2 regions of the Tardiphaga sp. 866_E4_N1_4 genome follow, and region 1 is predicted to be linked to the other one. Evidence: predicted binding sites of a transcription regulator. Region 1 holds the regulator's gene; the other holds the start of a gene.
The links. Region 1 encodes PhoB, which activates phosphate uptake and scavenging genes when phosphate is short. Its sites were predicted from a motif close to TGTCATNNANCTGTCAT; they were not measured.
Positions count from the first base shown of each region.

Region 2: a site for PhoB is predicted at 1,617-1,633, ahead of phnC (phosphonate ABC transporter ATP-binding protein). Genes of this name have one in related genera too.

Region 1 covers NZ_CP197242.1:4,659,985-4,664,193, forward strand. Annotated here, with positions in the region: gene pstB (phosphate ABC transporter ATP-binding protein PstB) at 1-320, shown strand, start outside; gene phoU (phosphate signaling complex protein PhoU) at 349-1,062, shown strand; gene phoB (phosphate regulon transcriptional regulator PhoB) at 1,155-1,859, shown strand; gene AB8B20_RS22530 (GcrA family cell cycle regulator) at 1,963-2,472, opposite strand; gene AB8B20_RS22535 (aspartate aminotransferase family protein) at 2,919-4,145, shown strand; gene argF (ornithine carbamoyltransferase) at 4,145-4,209, shown strand, end outside.
Region 2 covers NZ_CP197242.1:5,411,418-5,415,626, reverse strand. Annotated here, with positions in the region: gene phnD (phosphonate ABC transporter substrate-binding protein) at 1-570, opposite strand, end outside; gene phnC (phosphonate ABC transporter ATP-binding protein) at 684-1,493, opposite strand; gene AB8B20_RS26040 (chloramphenicol acetyltransferase) at 1,718-2,368, shown strand; gene AB8B20_RS26035 (alpha-D-ribose 1-methylphosphonate 5-triphosphate diphosphatase) at 2,365-3,552, shown strand; gene AB8B20_RS26030 (DUF1045 domain-containing protein) at 3,573-4,209, shown strand, end outside.

The DNA.
Region 1 (4,209 bases):
TCAGCCTGTCGGGCGGTCAGCAGCAGCGCCTGTGCATCGCGCGCACCATCGCGGTTCGGCCGGAAGTGATCCTGTTCGACGAGCCGTGCTCGGCGCTGGATCCGATCTCGACCGCGAAGATCGAGGAGCTGATCGACGAGTTGAAGGATCAGTATACGATCGCGATCGTGACCCATAACATGCAGCAGGCTGCCCGCGTCTCCGACAGCACGGCCTTCATGTATCTCGGCGAGTTGATCGAGTTCGATCAGACCAACAAGATCTTCACGTCGCCGACCGACCGCCGTACCCAGGATTACATCACCGGCCGCTTCGGCTGACGCGACATATTCGCGGGAGGAATTTGAGATGGCTTTTGAACACACCACCAAGGCTTTCGACGACGATCTGCAGGAGCTGACCCGTCTCGTTGCCGAGATGGGTGGCCTCGCGGAACGGCAGATCGTCGAATCCGTCGATGCGCTGATCCGCCGGGACGTCGCGCTCGGTGCGCGCGTCGTCGCCACTGACTCCGAGATCGACCAGTTGCAGCGCACGATCGAAGAGCGCGCCGTGCTGACCATCGCCAAGCGCCAGCCAATGGCTGTCGATTTGCGCGAGATCGTCGGCGCGCTGCGCGTCGCCACCGATCTGGAACGCATCGGCGATCTCTCCAAGAATATCGGCAAGCGCGTCAATGCACTCGACAGCGACTTCCATCCGCTGAAGCTGATCCGCGGCCTCGAGCACATGACCGACCTCGTGACCACCCAGGTCAAGGCTGTGCTCGACGCCTATGCCGCACACGATCTGCCCGCCGCGATGACGGTGTGGAAGGGCGACGAGGAAATCGACGCGATCTGCACCTCGCTGTTCCGCGAACTCCTGACCTATATGATGGAAGACCCGCGTAATATTTCGTTCTGTATCCACCTGATGTTCTGCGCCAAGAATATCGAGCGGATCGGTGACCATGCCACCAATATTGCGGAAACCGTGTTCTACATGATCGAGGGCCAGCAGATCCTCGACAAGCGCCCGAAGGGCGACATGACCACATTCGCGAATACGCCGACGGCCTGAAGCATGATCAGGAAAAGTGGAAGCCAGTCTTCCGCAAGGATCATGATTTAAAGACTTGTCGGACGTCACTGAGGGTATTGATCAAGATGGCTGTGAATGCACGCATTCTGGTTGTGGAAGATGAAGAGGCACTAACGACGCTGCTTCGCTACAACCTCGACGCCGAAGGCTATGATGTTGAAACCGTCGCTCGCGGCGACGATGCCGACACCCGCTTGAAGGAGCGGGTGCCGGATCTCGTGGTGCTCGACTGGATGCTGCCGGGCCTGTCCGGCATCGAACTGTGCCGCCGCTTGCGCGCACGGCCCGAAACCAAGGCATTGCCGATCATCATGCTGACGGCGCGTGGCGAAGAGAGCGAGCGCGTTCGCGGTCTCGCCACCGGTGCCGACGACTACATCGTCAAGCCGTTCTCCGTGCCGGAGCTCCTGGCCCGCGTGAAGGGCCTGCTCCGTCGTGCAGCTCCCGAGCGTCTCGCTACCGTTTTGGCATTTGGCGACATCGAACTCGACCGTGATAAGCGCCGCGTCGTGCGCTCAAGCCGTCCGATCGATCTCGGTCCGACCGAATATCGCCTGCTGGAGTTCTTCCTGGAACATCCGGGCCGCGTGTTCAGCCGCGAGCAGTTGCTCGACAGCGTCTGGGGCCGCGACATCTATATCGACGAGCGCACCGTCGACGTGCATATCGGCCGCCTGCGCAAGCTGCTCAACCCCGCCGGTGAGCCCGATCCGATCCGCACCGTGCGCGGCGCCGGCTACGCGCTGGATGATCGGTTCGACAAGGCGGCGGAGTAGGTATCTTCCTTCTCCCCGCAAGCGGGGAGAGGTTAGAAGCCCCAAACAAAAAAATGCCCGGCTCATCGCCGGGCATTTTCATTTGGTTTAGATACTTTCCAGCTCAGCGCGTCGGCTTCGGCACCGCGCGGCGGCGGTCGCTGGCCGGCTGATAGGCGATGCGCGAGTGATGCGCGCAATAGGGGGCGCCGGCCAGGGCCTTGCCGCCGCAGAAATAGAAGTCCGCGCTCGACGGATCGCCGATCGGCCAATGGCAGGTGGCTTCGTTGAGTTCGACCAGCGACAGGCGCTGGCTGATCGGCACGATGTTGTCATAGGCGATCGGGTCGGGCTCGGCCTCGATCTCGTAGTTATGGGCCAATGCTGTGTTGCCACGGGCCATCGGGCGGGCGACGCGCACCATCTGCTGTGCCGGGCGCGCCTTGCGCTGCCGCGGAGCTGCCGAGGAGGGGCTCTTGGCACGGCCGGACAGGCCAAGGCGGTGCACCTTGCCGATCACGGCGTTGCGGGTCACGTTACCGAGTTCCGCAGCGATCTGGCTGGCGGAAAGGCCGCCTTCCCAGAGTTTCTTCAACTGTTCGACGCGATCGTCGGTCCATGTCATTACCGTCATCGCCGTTTTCCCTTCGTGAGCGCCGGCCTGACCGGGCAGCGCTGCGAGTTGAGACTTCAAAAATCCCTGCGGTCAGAATCCTTTAGCGCTCACCGGGCGCGAATTTCGCGTCCGGCTGTTACGCCGCACTGGATGTGTCAAAAGGATCTACCGCCGCACGAGATGTCGTATCCGACGAGGCAAAAGCTACAATATGCCGTGACTCGCGCGCAAGAGTCGGGCATGCCGCGTCCACATGCTTCTGCAAATAAAGCTGCAAAATCGGCTTTTTCTGCGACTCCGTGTGACTCGAAAGCCGCAGTGCGCGGTTGACAGTCTTCACAGCACACATAGAATAATGCCCACGTGCCGCCCGAGAAGGGCGGCACGTTTCGTTTCTAGGGTCCGTTGTTCGATTTCGCACAGTTGTCATCGACGCGGCCGCAGTCTTTTCGATCGGATCGGTTATGACCAGCAACGCAACGTCTTCGCCCCTCTCTCAGGCTCACTTGCTGCCTGTTTTCGCGCGTGCGGATGTCGCTTTCGAGCGCGGTGAAGGCGCGTGGCTGATTGGAACCGATGGCGAGCGCTATCTCGACTTCACCAGCGGCGTTGCCGTGAACGCGCTGGGCCATGCGCACCCACATATGGTCGCCGCATTGCAGGAGCAGGCCACCAAGCTCTGGCACATGTCGAACCTGTTCAAGAGCCCGGACGGCGAGCGCCTCGCCGCGCGGCTGTGCGAACAGAGCTTTGCCGACTTCGTGTTCTTCGCCAATTCGGGTGCGGAAGCGATGGAATGCGCGATCAAGGTGACCCGCCACTATCATTTCTCCAAGGGCCACCCCGAGCGCACGCGCATCATCACCTTCGAAGGCGCGTTCCATGGCCGCACCCTCGGCACGCTCGCAGCGACCGGCGCTGCCAAATATCTCGAAGGCTACGGCACGCCGCTCGACGGCTTCGATCAGTTGCCGCTCGGCGATATCGAAGCGGTGAAGAAGGCGATCGGTCCGAACACCGCCGGCATTCTCATCGAGCCGCTGCAGGGTGAGGGTGGCGTGCGTGCGCCGAGCAACGCGTTCTTCGGCGCGCTGCGCGAACTCTGCGACAAGAACGGCATCCTGCTGATCTTCGACGAAGTGCAGACCGGCATGGGCCGCACCGGCGAGTTGTTCGCCTATCAGCGCATCGGTGTGACGCCGGATGTCATGTCGCTGGCCAAGGCGCTCGGCGGCGGCTTCCCGATCGGTGCGTGCCTCGTCACGGCGGAAGCGGCCGAAGGCATGGCGCCCGGCTCCCATGGTTCGACCTTTGGCGGCAATCCGCTGGCGGTCGCTGCTGCGAATTCCGTGCTCGATATCATGCTGAAGCCCGGTTTCTTCGACCATGTGAAGAAGATGTCGCTGCTGCTCAAACAGAAACTCGCGGGCGTGGTCGACGGCCACCCTGATGTGCTCAGCGAAGTGCGCGGCGAAGGTCTGCTGATCGGCCTCAAGGCCGTGGTGCCGGCTGGTGATCTCGTGGCCGCATTGCGTGACGCGAAGCTGCTGACGGTTGGCGCCGGCGACAATGTCGTGCGCTTCCTGCCGCCGCTGATCGTCAGCGAGTCCGAGATCGAGCAGGCCGTGCAGCGGCTGGAACAGGCCTGCGTGGCCCTCGGTTCATCTGCCAAGACGCAGGGAGCCGCGTGATGAGCACGTCACCGCGGCACTTCCTCGATCTCACGGCCGTGCCGGCCAGCGAGTTGCGCAATAT
Region 2 (4,209 bases), 750 kb from region 1:
CGACAGCGCCAGCAGCGCATTTTCGTGGCTGCCGGTGAACACGACCTTGCTGAAATAGGTGTCGGCATCCGAGATGCCCATCTTGTCCAGCTCGAAGCGCGGCACGTTGTTGCCGGAGGTCGAATTCGGATCGACCAGACCGAGGTTCTTGCCCTTTAGATTATCGATGGTCTTGTAAGCGCTGTTCGCCTTGACGAAGAACACCGAGTAATAGCCCGTCGAGCCATCGATGTTGATGTCGTTGGCGAATGCATCGGTCTTGACGCCGGTGAGGCGCGCACGGGCGAACGAGGCCGAACCATAGCTGGCGATGTGGATGTTGCCGGAGCGCTGGCCTTCGATGACGGCTGCGTAGTCATTGGCGATGCGCAAATTGACCTTCACGCCGAGTTCTTTCGACAGATAGGCGACGAAGGGCGCCCAGCGCTCGGTGACGCCCGAGGCGTTTTCTGCCGGGATGATGGCGAAGGTCAGTTCCGGATACTTGGCCTTGTAGTCCTGAGCCGAAGCAGTGGTGGCGGCGAAAGCCAGCGCCGCGGCGCTGAGCAGAATGGAGCGACGGTTGATCATGACAGTCCCTGTTTTGATCTGAGGTGAAACGTTTTTTCTTGGTAGAAGGCGCGTCTATCGCGGCGATGGCATCGTTACGATGACGTCACCGCGATAATTTCAACGCACTGCAATCACGCAACGGCGGCAGCGCCGTATTCGGGAACGCGGACGGGCGCTGGCACATGCGCCGATCCCATTACCTCGTCGGCTTCGAGATCGTAGAGTTCGCGGGCAATATGTTCGGTGAGCGCGGAGGGCGCGCCATCGAACACGACGCGGCCGGCGGACATGCCGATCAGGCGATCGCAATAGGTCCGCGCCAGATCGAGCGAATGCAGGTTGCACATCACGGTGATGCCGAAGTGCTTGTTGATACGCAGCAGTGCATCCATGACGATGCGGGTATTGCGCGGATCCAATGATGCGATCGGCTCGTCCGCAAGTATGATGTCGGGCTGCTGCACGAGGGCGCGGGCAATGGCGACGCGCTGCTGCTGACCGCCGGAGAGCTGATCCGCGCGTTGCGAGGCGTATTGCGCCATGTCGAACCGCTCCAGCGCCGACATCGCCAGCGCACGGTCGTCCTCGGGCCACATCTGGGTCAGCGAGCGCCACTGCGGCATCTCGGCCAGGCGGCCCATCAGCACATTGGTCAGCACGTCGAGACGGCCGACGAGATTGAACTGCTGGAAGATCATTGCCGAGCGCGCGCGCCACTTGCGCAGATCGCGGCCCTTGAGCGCGGTGACATCCACGCCATCAAATACGATACGGCCTTCGGTCGGCTCGCACAGGCGATTGATCATGCGCAGCATGGTCGACTTGCCGGCACCGGAACGGCCGATCACGCCGACGAATGCGCCCGGCTTGATCTCGAACGACGCATTATCGACGGCAGCCTTGGCGCCGAAACGGCACGTCAGCTTATCCACCACCAGCATGAGGCACTCCAATGACAATAGACATCGCCACCGGTAACGCCCGCGTTTAACAATGATGTGACATGTGCCCTGCGCATACGGGTTATCGTCGTTGCGGGAAAAGGACGCCCGAATTCATGCTGATGTCACGACACCGTCACGAAACCGACCGAAGAGGTGCCCGCGCGCCAGCGCTCACTCTAATATATCACCCACCGATTCCTCTTCCGTCGCACGAGCGTCACATGGCCGGAAAACAACTCTCGCTCACGCCAGCGGTCGATCCCACCGCGAAACTCGTCGATACCGAGCTCGGCGCCTATACCGAAGTCGGCGCGCGCACGATCCTCAATGAAGTGACGATGGGCGACTATTCATATGTCGTGAATGACGGCCAGATCACCTACACGACGATCGGCAAGTTCTGCTCAATCGCGGCGATGATCCGGATCAATCCCGGCAATCACCCGATGCACCGGGCGACACAGGCGCACTTCACCTATCGCGCCAGTGCCTACTTCCCCGGCGAAAGCGACGACGCCGACTTCTTTGCCTGGCGACGCGAACATCATTGCACTATCGGCCACGATGTGTGGCTCGGCCATGGCGCCATCGTGCTGCCCGGCCGTAATATCGGCACCGGCGCGGTGATCGCCGCCGGGGCCATCGTGACCAAGGACGTCGCCCCCTATACGATCGTCGCCGGCAATCCGGCGCGGCCGGTGCGGCGACGATTTTCGGAAGCCGTGGAAGACGGGCTGATGGACCTCGCCTGGTGGAACTGGGACCACGAGATGCTACGACAGGCGCTACCGGATTTCCGCAAGCTCCCGGTCGAGGATTTCCTGAGCAAGTATAAAGGCGTCAAGGCGCCCAGGCAGATGGCGGTGACATGACTGGACTTTTCATCGACGGCGGACGCACTTTGCTCGGCCAGGACATCGCCGAGACTTCGCTGCAGATTGGGGATGGCGTGATTGCGGACATCGGATCAGATGCGCCCCATGGCGCGCTCGGCCTCGATGCCTCCGATCTGCTGGTGCTGCCGGGAATCGTCGACCTGCATGGCGACGCCTTCGAGCGGCAGTTGATGCCGCGCCCCGGCGTCGACTTCCCGGTCGATGTCGCCTTGATCGACAGCGACCGGCAGGCCATCGCCAATGGCATCACCACAGTGTTTCACGGCACCACGTGGTCTTGGGAGCCGGGCCTGCGCGGCGCGGAGAACGCTCGCAAGCTGCTGGATGCCATCGAGACGCTGCGGCCGAAGCTCGCCTCCGACACGCGCTTCCATCTGCGGCAGGAGACGTTCAATCTCGACGCCGAAGATGAGATCGTCGGCTGGCTGCAGGCCGGCCGCATCGATCTGCTCGCCTTCAACGATCATATGGACATCGCCGGCATCTCAAAGCCGGCAAAGCGCGCGCGGATGGTCGAACGTACCGGGCTCAGCAGCGATGCCTTCGATCAACTGGTCGAACGCGTGCTGTCGCGCGCCGATGAGGTGCCTGCCTCGATTGCCCGCCTCGCCAAAGCGGCGAGCGCTGCCGGCGTGCCGACGCTCTCGCATGATGACGCAACGCCTACGATGCGCGATGACTTCCGCAGGCTCGGCGTCAATATTGCGGAGTTCCCGATCAACGAAGAGACCGCGAAGGCCGCGGCGGCGGCCGGCGATTTCATCGTGTTCGGCGCACCCAATGTGGTGCGCGGCGGCAGCCATACCGGCTGGACCAAGGCGTCCGACATGATCGCCAAGGGCCTCTGCTCGGTGCTGGCGTCGGACTATTACTATCCCGCGCAATTGCTGGCCGCGTTCCGGCTGCTCCATGATGGCATTCTGTCGCTGCCGCAGGCCTGGGCGCTGATCTCGTCCGCACCGGCCAAGGCTGCCGGGCTCACCGACCGCGGCGAGATCGCGGGCGGGCGCCGCGCTGATTTGCTGCTCGTCGATGACAGCATCGCAATGCGTCCCCGCATCGTCGCCGTGATCGCACAGGGCAAGCTCGTGCATCTCACCGATGCCACGCGCCTGCAGCCGGCGCGTGCCATGCAACGCAAAGCTATTGCCGCGGCGTAACGCGGCTTTATGGTGCGGCCATGAGTGAATTCCCGCGTTACGCGATCTATTACGCCCCCGATGCCGACAGCGCCCTCTCCCGCTTCGGCGCTAAAATCCTCGGCTACGATCCCTTCACCGGCAATGACGTGCTGGTTCCCGGCGACCTCATCATGCAGGCGCCGGACTGGCCGGCTGTCATCAAGGATCCGCGCAAATACGGCTTTCACGCCACGCTGAAGGCACCATTTTCGCTGGCGGCGGAAGCCACCGAAGCCGACCTGATCGCAGCCTTCGATGACTTCGCGCGAATGCCCCGCGCCATCCCGGAAATCTCGCCTGTGGTTCGTATCATCAGCGGCTTCACGGCTGTGGTGCCGGATGCCCCCTCTGCTGAACTTTCCACACTGGCTCAGGCCTGCGTTGAGGGATTCGAGGTGTTCCGCGCACCGATGACGCCCAACGATCGCGCGCGCCGCAAACCGGAGAACCTGACGCCGCGGCAGGTCGAGCAGCTGGATCGTTTCGGCTATCCCTATGTGCGCGACGACTTCCGCTTTCACATGACACTGACCGGACGGCTTGCGCCCGAGCGCAGCACAGCGGTGCTGGCGATACTGCAGCAGCGGTTCGCGACACTTGATCTCACCTCAGTGCGGATCGACCGCATCGGCCTTT